DNA from 4 places in the uncultured Citricoccus sp. genome. Region 3 is predicted to be linked to each of the others. Evidence: riboswitches for the same ligand, from Rfam matches in the RefSeq annotation. Region 3 holds a riboswitch; each other region holds the start of a gene.
What was found. Region 3 has a riboswitch for glycine ahead of gcvP (aminomethyl-transferring glycine dehydrogenase). Riboswitches for the same ligand answer to the same signal wherever they lie in the genome.

Region 1: another riboswitch for glycine. It lies ahead of Q0283_RS00110 (amino acid permease); the one in region 3 lies ahead of gcvP (aminomethyl-transferring glycine dehydrogenase).
Region 2: another riboswitch for glycine. It lies ahead of Q0283_RS04955 (hypothetical protein); the one in region 3 lies ahead of gcvP (aminomethyl-transferring glycine dehydrogenase).
Region 4: another riboswitch for glycine. It lies ahead of cycA (D-serine/D-alanine/glycine transporter); the one in region 3 lies ahead of gcvP (aminomethyl-transferring glycine dehydrogenase).

The regions. Positions count from the first base shown of each region.
Region 1 is NZ_CALMQR010000004.1:3,059-6,322, reverse strand. Features, by position in the region: gene Q0283_RS00115 (Na+/H+ antiporter family protein) at 1-557, opposite strand, end outside; gene Q0283_RS00110 (amino acid permease) at 645-2,000, opposite strand; glycine riboswitch at 2,156-2,256, opposite strand; gene Q0283_RS00105 (sugar porter family MFS transporter) at 2,321-3,264, opposite strand, start outside.
Region 2 is NZ_CALMQR010000054.1:39,239-42,502, reverse strand. Features, by position in the region: gene Q0283_RS04965 (dihydrofolate reductase family protein) at 1-312, opposite strand, end outside; gene Q0283_RS04960 (phosphoribosyltransferase) at 419-1,066, opposite strand; glycine riboswitch at 1,265-1,363, shown strand; gene Q0283_RS04955 (hypothetical protein) at 1,518-1,862, shown strand; gene Q0283_RS04950 (class I SAM-dependent methyltransferase) at 1,874-2,710, opposite strand; gene Q0283_RS04945 (LysE family translocator) at 2,943-3,264, shown strand, end outside.
Region 3 is NZ_CALMQR010000158.1:4,854-8,117, reverse strand. Features, by position in the region: partial or broken gene gcvP (aminomethyl-transferring glycine dehydrogenase) at 1-1,922, opposite strand, end outside; glycine riboswitch at 2,069-2,189, opposite strand; gene Q0283_RS17350 (SDR family oxidoreductase) at 2,740-3,264, opposite strand, start outside.
Region 4 is NZ_CALMQR010000160.1:1,676-4,939, reverse strand. Features, by position in the region: gene Q0283_RS17390 (heme-binding protein) at 1-264, opposite strand, end outside; gene cycA (D-serine/D-alanine/glycine transporter) at 553-2,034, opposite strand; glycine riboswitch at 2,186-2,284, opposite strand; glycine riboswitch at 2,535-2,635, shown strand; partial or broken gene gcvP (aminomethyl-transferring glycine dehydrogenase) at 2,790-3,264, shown strand, end outside.

The DNA of each region.
Region 1 (3,264 bases), on a different contig from region 3:
ATCTCGTCGAGGATGATGTTCTGGAAGATCAGGCCGAATCCCAGCGGGATCAGCATGTAGGGGGCCTTCAGGCCGAAGGTCAGCGCGGTGGCGACGGCCCGGCGGTCCATCCTCATCCGGTTGAACACGCTCAGCAGCGGCGGGATGAGGATCGGGATGAAGGCGATGTGGACCGGGACGATGTTCTGCGACAGGCAGGCGAGTCCGGCGATCCCGAAGAGGGTCATCGCCCGCCGGCCGGAGATCAGCGGCAGGATCCGGCGGATCAGCTTCCCGGTGATCCCGGAGCGGGCGACCATGACCGACAGGATGCCGAGCAGGATATAGCTCAGGGCGGTCTCCCCCTGGCCGCCGAGCCCGTCGACGAGGATGGTCACCGTCTCATCGGGGGTCAGCCCCGCGAGCAGTCCCGCGACGAGCGTGGCGATGAGCAGGGCGACGATGACGTTCACGCGGGCCAGGCTCAGCGCGGCGAGCACGAGCACGGACACGACGACGGGATTCAACAGCACAGCGGGGACGACCTCTTCGGTGGCGCGGGCGGCGTGATGGCGCATCCGCGCCCCGAAGAGTGTAGCCGGAGTACGGGTCTACTCACCCGCAGCACGGTGCCCTTACCGGTGACCCGACGGCGGCGGGCCCGGTCAGCCGAACAGGCTGAGCAGGATGCCCCCGACCGCCACGATGCCGGCGATGACCACGAAGACGTTCGAGATCGCGCCCCGGAACGGCGCCAGGGCGGGGACCTTCCGGATGGCGTACATCGGCATCAGGTAGAGCACGGCCGCGATGACCGGCCCGGCCAGTGATTCGATGAGTCCCAGGATGCTCGGGTTGAGCACGCCGGCGATCCAGGTGCTGGCGATGAGGAACACGCTGATCCCGATCCGCAGTCCGCGGTCGGAGAAGCGCCGGGACTGCGGGTCCACCATCCCGCGCATGATGCCCTGCGCGCCCTCGAACGCCCCGAGCCAGTGGCCGAAGAAGGACGAGCCGATGGCCGTGACAGCCACCGCCGGCCCGAGCCAGGCGATGATCGGCAGGCCCATGACGTTGGCCAGGTGGGAGAGCACCGGCAGGTTGGCGTCCTTGGCGGCCTGCAACCCCTCGGGGCCGAGGGCCAGCACGCAGGACCAGACGAAGCCCATGGTGAAGACCACCAGCAGGATGGAGGTGACGCGCAGGACGGAGGAGGCCTTCTGCACCGAGCCCGCCCCGTAGCGCTGGCGCAGGGACACCGAGAACTGCGAGATCGCCGGGGAGTGGTTGAACGCGAAGACCAGCACGGGGATCATCAGCCACAGGGACATCGCGAAGTCGCCGGCGGCGGGCACGGCCCCGAAGCCCTCGAAGGACCAGGACGGGATGAGCAGCAGGGTGACGGAGAACAGGACCGCGATCAGCGGGTAGACCAGCCACTGGGTGACGATCAGCATGACGCGCTGGCCGGCCACCATCACGGCGGACATCAGCAGCACGAGCACCCCGGAGAGCAACCAGCGCGGCCACGGGTCCATGCCCAGCTGGTTGACCATGAGGCTGTCCACGGTGTTGGTGATGCCGACGCCGTAGATGAGCACGATCGGGAAGATCGCCAGGAAGTACAGGATGGTGACCAGGCGTCCGGCGGCCTCGCCGAAGTAGTCCCGCACCACGCCGGTGATGTCACGGTCGGCCCGGGGCGAGGCGACCACCATGCGGGACAGCGCCCGGTGGGAGAAGTAGGTCATCGGCCCGATGATCAGCGTGGCGATGATCAGCGGCCACATCCCGCCCAGGCCGGCATTGATCGGCAGGAACAGGACGCCGGCGCCCACGGCGGTACCGAACAGGCCGATCGTCCAGCTCGAGTCGAAGCGGTTCCAGCCCGGCGCGGCGGCCGTGCCGTCCGGACGGCCGGGTGCCGGGCTCTCGAGGGTCGGGGCTGCGGCGGGGGCGTGGCCGGCTGGTCCGGCCTCGGTCCCGACGGCGACGGGCCCGGTGGGGCGGCTGGGTTCCATGGGTTCTCCTCAGGTGGACGTGGGACGGTGGTCCCCTCGTGTCCTCCCCGCTCTGTCCATGGACCTGAGAGTTTCGCGTCGTGCCGGCCCGGAGCCGGTCGGCCGCTTGCCCCGTCGGTGGTCGCGCGTGGGTGTGGCGACGCTTTCCAGAGGTGCCCAGCGATCCGGTACGGGGGCCTGAGAGATTCCCGGGGAGGGCTTGCTCCTTCGGCGTCGCGCATCTTAGGTGGTGCGGGATCTCTCCCGGACCGCTCAGTGGCTGATTCCGGGAGACAACTGTAATGCACCTCACACGGGTGCGTGAAATCGCGGCCGGGTCCTCACCGCGCGGGTGTGCTCCTGCGGGACTTCCGGACGATGCCGGTGTCCTGCATGTCCTCGAGCTCGCGGCCCTTCGTCTCCGGGACGAAGCGCCAGACGAAGAGGAAGGACAGTACCGCCATCACCGCATAGAGCCCGTAGGCCACGGTCAGCCCGATCTCGGCCAGCCACGGGAACGTGGTGGAGACCGCGAAGTTCGCGGCCCACTGGGCCGCCGCGGCCACGGCGAGCGCCCCGGCGCGAATCCGGTTCGGGAACATCTCCCCCAGCAGGACCCACACCAGGGGCCCCCACGTGGCACCGAAGAAGACCACGAAGGCGTTGGCCGAGATCAGGGCCACCGTGGACCACGGCTGGCCCAGCTCTGCGGCCGTGGTGCCGTCGGCGGCCTGGACGACCTGCGCGAAGGAGAAGGCCACCGCCATCAGGCCCAGTGAGGCCGCCATGCCCAGGGACCCGACGAGCAGCATGGGGCGCCGCCCCACCCGGTCCACCAGCAGGATGGCCACGATCGTCACCACGATGTTCGTCACCGACGTGATCACCGTGATCGTCAGGGCGTCGGACTCCCCGAAGCCCACGGAGCGCCACAGCGTGGTCGAGTAGTAGAAGATCACGTTGATGCCCACGAACTGCTGGAACACGGACAGGACGATGCCGATCCACACGATCGGCCTCAGGCCCATCGCCGGTCCGCGCAGGTCGCGCAGGGACTCCCGCCGCTCGGACTCCAGGGTGTCCTTGATCTGCTCGATCTTGAGGTTGACCCGTTCGATGCCGGTGAAGTCGTACAGGACCTGGGCCGCACGGTCGAGGTCACCGCGGGCGACCAGGTACCGGGGTGACTCGGGCAGGCGGAACGCGAACGCCCCGTAGAGCACCGCCGGCACGGCCTCGGCCATGAACATCCAGCGCCAGGCCTCCAGTCCCCACCACAGCGTCT
Region 2 (3,264 bases), on a different contig from region 3:
GACGGCCTGGAGGGGGTCGCCGCCGATGACGGTCGTGTTCTCCCACTGCGGGTCGGTCAGGGTGGCGGAGACCACGCGCTTGTCCGCCCGGTCCAGGGCCTCGGCCACTCCGGTGGTGTCATCCGCCCGGTGCGGCCAGTAGCCGCGGAGGTCCTCGAAGGTCTGCCGGCCCAGCAGCAGCACGTCCTCGCCGGCCGTCTGGCGCCGCATCTCCCCGACCAGTTCCGGGTCCTGGTCGGCGGGGTCGAACCAGTCGTCGAGCATCTCGATCCGCCCGTCCAGGGTCATGTTCTGCGTGATGACGATGCGCATGGATGGTCCTTCCGTCGGCGCCGCAGGGGTCGCTGGCGCCCTCTCCTCGTCCCACAGTAGGGAGGGCCGTCGCGTCCGGGAACACCCGGTCGCGACGGGCCGGGGTTCAGCTACCGCGGGACAGGATCGCCGCGACCGTCTCGTCGTCGACGGCGGCGAAGTCCCGGTAGTGGGCCCCGACGGCCCGGAAGCCCCGGGGGGTGGCCAGTACCTCGATCTCGTCGGCCTCGCGGCTCATGAGCATCGAGTCCACGGTGGTCCGCGAGGCAACCGGCACGGCCAGCACCACGCGCGCCGCCCCGAGGGCCCGGGCCACTCTGCAGGCCACCCGGGCGGTGGAGCCCGTGGCGATGCCGTCGTCGACGATCATCGCGGTCTTGCCCGTGAGGTCCAGCGGCTCCCGGCCGGCACGGAAGAGCCGCGCCCGGCGGTCCAGGGTCTGCTGCTCGCGGCGTTCGACCAGCGCCACTTGCTCCTGCGTGACCCCGAAGTGCCGGATGGTGCCCTCGTCCTGGAGCCGGACGCCCTGCTCACCGATGGCACCCATCGCGAGCTCCGGGTAGGAGGGCACCCCCAGCTTGCGGACCATGATCACGTCCAGCGGTGCGCGCAGTTCCCGGGCCACCACTTCCGCGACCGGCACCCCGCCGCGGGGCAGGCCCAGCACCACGACGTCGGCGTGCCCGGCCCAGCGCGGGGCGAGCCGCGCTGCGAGCTGGGCACCGGCGTCGTATCTGTCCTGGAATTCCGGCACGTCCCCTCCCTGGGATGGGCTGTGGGTCGCCCCCAGCGTAGGCGCGCCGGTCGTGGCACTGGAAGGGCCCCCGACCACCCGGCGTTCCCGGCAACGGCCCGGATGACCCCGTGTGACGAGATTCACGGCATATTTTGTATACAAATCAAATGCCTGACTACACTGTGATCGCAATCACAGCAGAATAGCCGTTGCCGTTGAGGTGTGGCGGGAGAGTCCCGTCCGGCACCACCGGTCGGGCGCCGTAGGAGCAATTCCTCCCGGGAAACTCTCAGGCCCCCGCACCGCCGCACCGAGGCACATCTGGAAAGTAGCGCGGTCTTCGCCGTGCTCGCCGAAGGAGCAAGTCCCGCCCCGCCCGGGTGGGATGGAAACTCTCAGGCCGCGCAACAGATCGGGGAGGAACCTACAGACGACGCGAGAACGATCGCAGACCCCAGGAGTTCCCCGGATGACGAATGCACGTGCATGGCCCGGTCTCACCCCGGGCGGTGAGGCCTCCCCGGCCGGCCGCCCCACCGGCCCCGGCGCCGCGGCGGAGCAACGGTGCGCCAAGATCGCCCAGGCCGCGGCCACCGGACTGATGACGCACCGGGACGTCGAGGACGCCCTCGTCCGCATCGACGGCCCCCGGCGCGCACCGCGGCTGTGGATCGAGTGCTTCCTGTCCCCCCACGCGGACGTCACCCGCACCACGGAGGTGGTCGTCGGAGTCCGCGAACAGCTCGAGGCCATGCTCGACCTCACCTTCGACACCGTCGAGATGACCATCCGGAACGTCACCGTCCCGGGGTAGGCCGGCCTCGGTTACCTCCGGGTGGCCACCGTCAGCAGGTACTCGATCTCGAAGCGCGCCCGGTCCTCGGTCCCCACGTTCGCCTCGTCGAAGAAGGCCTGGAACGCCTGGTCGAATTCCTCGGCACGGCCCTCGCCCTCGGCGTTCCTGCGGACGGTGATCGTGGGGCCGTAGGACGCCTTGAAATGCTCGGCGAATTCGCGCGGCGTGCCGAAGGCGGTGACCTCGAGGGTGCCCCGGCTGGCGGAGTCCACCGCCACCCGATCACCCAGCAGGGCGCGCTGGTGCTCCTCGGTGCCCCACAGCGGCGCCGGCTGCACTCCGGGCGGGGGCGCCGGGGCGAAGGGCTTCATGGTGCGGAAGAGCCCGCCCACCACGCCCTCGGGCGTCCAGCTCAGCAGGGCGATCGTCCCGCCGGGCCGGCACACGCGCACGAGCTCGTCGGCGGCCTCCTGGTGGTGGGGGGCGAACATCACGCCGATCGAGGACATCACCACGTCGAAGGAGGCGTCCTCGAAGGGCAGGTGCTCGGCGTCGGCCTCCACCCACTCCAGGTCGAACCCCTGCGCCTCGGCGCGCAGCCGCCCTGCGTCCAGCAGCTCGGGAGTGAGGTCGACGGCGGTGACCCTCGCCCCCGTGGCCGCTGCCGGCAGGGACGCGTTGCCCGTGCCGGCACCGACGTCCAGGACGCGCTGGCCGGAGGTGACGCGGGCTGCCTCGACGAGTCTCGGCCCGAGGGGGAGCAACCACGTCTCGACCATGCCCGGGTAGTCACCCGAGGCCCACATGGTGCGGTGCCTGGACTTCAGGTCGCGGTCGGCACCGGGTTGGCTTGCTGTCTGGCTCATGACGGGTTCTCCGGAGTCACTGGGATGTGCTGGACGGCCGGCTCGCCAGGGCGGGGATGCCCACCCACCGGTGGCGGGTCATGCGGCACCAGTATCCCACCGGGGGCGTCCGGCAGACAGGAACGAGGCGCTGCCCTCCCCGCGGGCTGGGCCCCGGGAAGGGCCGGGACGGGGGGCCGGGGACCACCTGATCTCCTCCGGTCCGGCGACCCTCCCTGACTACACTGGATCGGTGACGATCCTGGACGCCCTGCTCGCCTTCACCGTGGTGGCCGGCCTGCTGACCCTGGTGCCCGGACTGGACACCGCCCTGGTGCTGCGGTCCTCGCTGACCCGGTCCCGCCCCTACGCGTGGGCCACCGCCACCGGGGTCGCCACCGGGGCCGTGGTGTGGGGCATCGCCGCCGCCGTCGGGGTCTCCGCCCTGCTCGCGGCCTCAGAGCTCGCCTACCGCGTGCTGACGATCACCGGGGCGGCGTACATGCTCTGGCTGGGTGCGTCGATGATCTGGTCCTCGTTCCGCGGCACCGGGAGGGACCCGGTGAACACTGCCG
Region 3 (3,264 bases):
GCCAGCACCGCCGAGGCGGCGTTGGTGCCGTGGGCCGAGGCCGGGATGAGGCAGATGTCCCGCTCACCCTCACCGTTGGCCAGGTGGTACTTGCGGATGGCCAGCAGGCCGGCGTATTCCCCCTGGGAACCGGCGTTGGGCTGCACCGAGACCCCCGCGTAGCCGGTGATCTCGGCCAGCTTCTCCTCGAGGTCCGTCAGCAGGTAGCGCCAGCCCTCGGTCTGGTGGTCGGGCGCGTACGGGTGGATGGAGCAGAACTCGGGCCAGGAGATGGACTCCATCTCCGCGGTCGCGTTGAGCTTCATGGTGCACGAGCCCAGCGGGATCATGGTGCGGTCCAGGGCCAGGTCGTACCCGGAGAGGCGCTTGATGTAGCGCAGCATCTGGGTCTCGGACTTGTACGTGTTGAAGACCGGGTGGGTCATGTACTCGCTGGTGCGCTGCAGGGACGCGGGGATGTGCCCGCTGGCCCGGCCGGCGTCGGGTGCCCCGGTGTCCCCGGACTGCCCGCTCCCGGCACCGGCCGGGAGGGCCTCCGCGGGGGCGCCGAAGGCGGACAGCACCGCGAGCAGGTCCCGGTCCGTGGTGGTCTCGTCACAGGAGATGCCGACCGTGCCCGCGTCCACGAGGCGCAGGTTCACCCCGGCCGCCTCGGCGGCGTTGACCACGGTGCGGGCCAGTCCGGGCACGGAGACCTGCACGGTGTCGAAGAAGGACTCGTGGTTCAGCGTGAACCCGGCGGACTGCAGGGCTGCGGCCAGCCGGCCGGCCTGCCGGTGGGCGTGCTCGGCGATCGCCCGCACGCCGTCCGGGCCGTGGTAGACGGCGAACATGGAGGCCGTGATCGCCAGGAGGGCCTGGGCGGTGCAGATGTTCGAGGTGGCCTTCTCGCGGCGGATGTGCTGCTCACGGGTCTGCAGGGCGAGGCGGTAGGCGGGCCGGCCGGCCGCGTCCTGCGAGACGCCGACGAGACGGCCGGGCAACTGGCGCTCCACGCCCTTGTGGACGGCCATGTAGGCGGCATGCGGGCCGCCGAAGAACAGCGGGACGCCGAAGCGCTGGGTGTTGCCGACGGCGATGTCCGCACCCTGCTCGCCCGGGGGGACGATGAGCGCGAGGGAGAGCAGGTCGGCGGCGATGGCGACCATGCCGCCGCGCTCCTTGGCCTGGGCGATCACCGCGGAGTGGTCGTGGATCCGGCCGGAGTCCCCGGGCTGCTGCAGCAGGATGCCGCACAGGCCCTTCTCCTCCAGATCGGCCGCGAGGTCCTCGGGCAGGCCCGCTGAGAGGTCCGCGACGCGCACGTCCAGGCCGAGGGCGCGGGCACGGCCCTCCACCACGGTGCGAGTCTGCGGGTAGAGGTCGGCGTCGATCAGGGTGATGCCGTTGGCGTTCTTCCGGTTGGCCCGGTGCATCAGCAGCACGGCCTCGGCGGCGCCGGAGGCCTCGTCCAGCAGGGAGGCGTTGGCGATCTCGAGGCCGGTGAGGTCGGCGACCATGGTCTGGAAGTTCAGCAGGGCCTCCAGCCGGCCCTGGGAGATCTCCGGCTGGTAGGGGGTGTAGGCGGTGTACCAGGCCGGGTTCTCCAGGACCTTGCGCAGCACCACCGGCGGGGTGACCGTGTCGAAGAAGCCCTGGCCGATCATCTGGGTCTTGACGATGTTGCGGTTGGCGATGGCCCGCAACTCCTCCAGGACGGCGGCCTCGGTCCGGGCCTCGGGCAGGTTCAGGGGCTCGTGCTGGCGGATGTCCGCGGGCACGGCCTCGTCCACGAGGGCCTCCAGGGACTCGAAGCCCAGGGCGGCCAGCATCGTCTCGGCGTCCGCCTGGCGGGGACCGATGTGACGGCTGGTGAACGGGGCTGACGCGGTGTCCCGCGGCTCGTGGCGTTGACCGGTGGACGGGGTGACGATGGCGTTCATGGGTTCTCCTCCAAGGCGCTTCTCGGGCGCGGATCGGTACCTCCCCGCTCTGTCATCGACCTGAGAGATTCCGCACGTATCTGGAGGATACGTGCTTGCACCGTCGGTGGCCGAGGCGTTGGGGGCCTGGCACTTTCCAGAGACGCCGACCCTGCGCGGTACGTGGGCCTGAGAGATTCTCGGGGAGAGATTGCTCCTTCGGCGTCCGGCGCCGCCGGGTCCGGAGGCCCGGATCCTGCAGCACCGGCACTCTCCCGCGCGGGAGATGTGGCGCGGCACCAGTCTGGCACAGCCGCACCGCCGACGTCCCCCCGAGTCGCTGGGTGCGCGCGCCCTCACCCTTCCCACAGGTCAGGGTCCTGCCGCGGCAACGGTCATCGGCGTCACCGTCGATACTGCGTGGCCTCGCCGTCGACGTCCCGGCCCCTCAGGTGGACAGGGCGTCCAGGCTCTGGATGAACCGGGACAGCACGGCCCCGTCGAACGGCTCGGGGACGCTCCCGACCCTCAGCTGGGGGATCTCGTGCTCCACGTGGGCGCGCCCGGACGGCGTCGCCGCCCGCGAAGCCCGTTTCGACGGTGTCCTCGATCGTCGCCACGGCGAACCGGCCGCTGAGCCAGTCCCGGTCGGGGACGCAGTCCTGCACCGGAGACCACGTGATCCGGCCGGACTCCGTGGCAGTCCTCAGCCGCCGCAGGATCTTGGTGGCGATGGGGGCCTCGAGCTCGTTCCGCTGCATGGTGGGGCGCCGATCGTTCGTCGGGGATGTCCTGGGTGGTGGAGACGTCCCGGAGGGTCCGGTCCGCCGGAGGGGTCTCAGAACACCGGCAGCCCGCCGGTCACACCCAGCACCGTTCCGGAGACGTAGCTCGCCTCGGCCGGGTTCGCCAGGAACACGTAGGCCCCGGCGAGCTCGGCGGGCTGGCCGATCCTGCCGAGCGGGGTGTCCGCACCCATGTGGGAGACGGCCTCGGGGGTCTTGGTGGCCGGCTGCAACGGCGTCCAGACCGGTCCGGGCGCCACCGCGTTCACCCGGATGCCCTTCGGCCCGAGCTCGCCGGCGAGGTTCGCGGTGACGTTGTTCAGGGCGGCCTTCGTGGCGGCGTAGTCGATCATCGTCTCCGAGGGCTGGTAGGCCTGTACCGAGGTGGTGTTGATGATGCAGTCCCCGTGGGACAGGTGCGGCACGCACGCCCGGGTCAGCCACAGGGTGCCGTACAGGTTGGTCCGCACCGCCCGGTCCAGGTCCTCGGTCCGCAGCCCCTCGATCCCGGGCTCTCCGCGGGCCCAGTGGTAACCGGCGTTGTTGACCAGGATGTTCAGGCCGCCCAGTCCCGCGAC
Region 4 (3,264 bases), on a different contig from region 3:
CACGTCCGCGTCCTCCTGCAGGACGGGAGCGGTCATCGCGATGGACTCAGACGGGGCGTCCTGGAGCACCGGCGCCGTCATCGCCACCTTCTGCTCGGCCTGGTTCGTTCCGCTGATATAACCGAACAGGATGCGGAAGGCGCGGTTGCCGGCATCCTCGAAGCCTGCCTCGACGGTCGTCTCTGCCAGGACGTGCTCGGGGTACCGGCGCACCTCAACACCGTCATGCACACGCAGCGTCTCATAAGGCTGATGCGCCGTCATGCCAGCAACCTACCCCGCCGTCATCGCCGGCGCTATGCCGACGGTCCCCCGATGCGCCCCCGGACGGTGGAGGCACCGCGGAGGGTGGTTCTGCTCCTCGGCGCAGGTACCGGTCTGCGCGTCCGCGCATCGTCTGGAGGTCTTCGCCCTCACCCCACACCGGCCTCGTGGGGACGGCACTCTCCGCCCGGGCCGGTGGGTACCGCTGTCCGTCCCACCCAGCCCGCCGAGGTGGCGGCCTGGGGGGGACGGACGGGATGGCGAGATCTCGGTGGCGGGACAGACGGTTCAGGGGGCGAGGGCCGGATCCTGAGCGTGGACGTCCCGGTCCTCGAGCTCCTGGCGGACCTTGGCCTCGTGGAGGGCGCGCAGGGCGGCGTGCTCGGGGTTGCGGCGCAGCTTCAGGTAACCGAGGCCCAGGACCAGGAACCACACCGGGGTGACGAGCAGGGCAGCCCGGGTGTCGGCCTGGGTGGTCATCGCCCAGATGATGAACCCGAAGAAGGCCAGCACCACGTAGGGCATGAACGTACCGCCGGGCATCTTGAACGCGCTCACGGCGTGCAGTTGCGGGCGGCGACGGCGGTAGACGAGATAGCTGACGAGGATGATGGACCACACGAACATGAAGCACAGGGCCGAGACGGTGGTGACCAGGGTGAAGGCCTCGGCCACGCTGCCCTCGGCATAGAGCAGTGCGACGCCGGCGAGCAGGAACATGCAGGAGAACAGCAGCGCGTTCTTCGGGACCTTCCGGGAGGACAGCCGGCCGAAGGCCTTGGGGGCGTCGCCCTCCGTGGCCAGGCCGTAGATCATGCGCGAGGTGGAATAGATCCCGGAGTTGGCCGAGGAGGTGGCGGAGGTCAGGACGATGAAGTTCACGACCCCGGCCGCGCCGACCAGCCCGGCCAGGGCGAACATGCCCACGAACGGTGACTCATCCGCGCTGTAGGCGGTCCAGGGCTTCACGGCCATCAGGATGATCAGCGCACCCACATAGAACAGCAGGATGCGCACCGGGATGGAGTTGATCGCCCGGGGCAGGTTCTTCTCCGGATCCTTGGCCTCGGCCGCGGTGGTGCCGACCAGCTCGATGCCGACGAAGGCGAAGACGGCGATCTGGAACCCGGCGACGAAGCCCATGAAGCCGGTGGGGAACATCCCGCCCTCGGTCCACAGGTTGGAGAACGCCGCCCGGGTGCCGTCGGACTCGAAGCCGGTGATGATCATGCCCAGACCCACGACGATCAACGCCAGGATGGCCACGATCTTGATCAGCGCGAACCAGAACTCGGTCTCGCCGAACGCCTTGACGGAGGGCAGGTTCAGCCCGACCAGGAGGACGATGCAGGCCACCGCGGGGATCCAGAGCGGCAGGTCCCCCCACCAGAAGGACACGTAGTGGGCGATCGCCACGACGTCGGCGATGCCGGTGACCACCCAGCAGAACCAGTACGTCCACCCGGTGAAGAACGACGCCCAGGGCCCGAGAAGGTCACCGGCGAAGTCGGAGAAGCTCTTGTAGTCCGTGTTGCTCAGCAGTACCTCACCCATGGCGCGCATGACGAAGAACAGCATGAAGCCGATGATCATGTAGACGAAGATCACCGAGGGCCCGGCCACCGAGATGGTCTTCCCCGAGCCCATGAACAGGCCGGTGCCGATGGCTCCGCCGATGGCGATCAGCTGGATGTGCCGGTTGGACAGGGCCCGCTCCAGATGCGGGGACTGCTCGGTAGTGCTCACGGGGCGTGCTGGGGTGAGGGTCATTGAGGAACTCCAGTAAGTTGCGCGGTGTGCCGCGTCGTCCGTGGGTTCCTCCCCCTCTGTTGCACGGCCTGAGAGTTTCGCCCCACCCGGAGGGGGTGGGACTTGCTCCGTCGGCGAGCACGGAGAACTCCGCGCTACTTTCCAGAGATGCCTCGGTGCGGCGGTCCGGGGACCTGAGAGTTTCCTGGGGAGGAATTGCTCCTACGGTGCCCGACCGGTGTTCTGGTCGGGGCTCTCCCGCCGCACGTCAACGGCCATTCGACTGTGACAGCCCTCACATCCTAGGTGACAGTCACCTCGGCGCACAATGGATTTTCGAATTTCCGCACCGAATCCTGCTCCGCACGGCCCGGCGGCTGCGGGGGCGGTGAGACAGGGGCATCCGCAGCAGGACCGCGGCGAGGAGGACCTGTGTGACCCAGGATGACGTGAATGCGAGTGCCGTTGCACTCGGCAGAAAGTACGTATACGCTGTGACTGCAATCACATAGTCTGGCCGTTCACGTGCGGCGGGAGAGTCCCGTCCAGCATTCGTGGTCGGGCGCCGTAGGAGCAATTTCCTCCCCGGGAAACTCTCAGGCCCCCGTACCGCCGCACCGAGGCGCATCTGGAAAGTAGTGCGGAGTTCTCCGTGCTCGCCGAAGGAGCAAGTCCCACCCCGTCCGGGTGGGACGGAAACTCTCAGGCTGTGCAACAGATCGGGGAGGAACCCATAGACACCGCGGGAGACCGCGCAGACCTCTGGAGTTCCTCTCATGACGATCACCCCAGCCCGCCCCACCGCCGCTGAGCTCAGCGACCACTCCTTCGCCGAACGTCACATCGGTCCCGGCCCGCAGGCAGCGACCCAGATGTTGCGCACCCTGGGGTACGACAGCCTCGACGAGTTGGTGGACACGGCGGTGCCGGTGGACATCCGCCAACAGGATCGGCTGGAATTGCCCGAGCCCCGTTCTGAGGCCCAGGTCCTGGCGGACCTGCGGCAGATGGCCTCCAAGAACGTCCTCAAGACCCAGATGATCGGCCAGGGTTTCTACGACACCCTCACCCCGCCGGTGATCCTGCGCAACGTCCTGGAGAATCCGGCCTGGTACACCGCCTATACCCCCTACCAGCCGGAGATCTCCCAGGGCCGGCTCGAGGCCCTGCTGAACTTCCAGACCATGGTCGCGGACCTGACCGCACTGCCGGTTGCCAACGCCTCCCTGCTGGACGAGGCCTCCGCGGTGG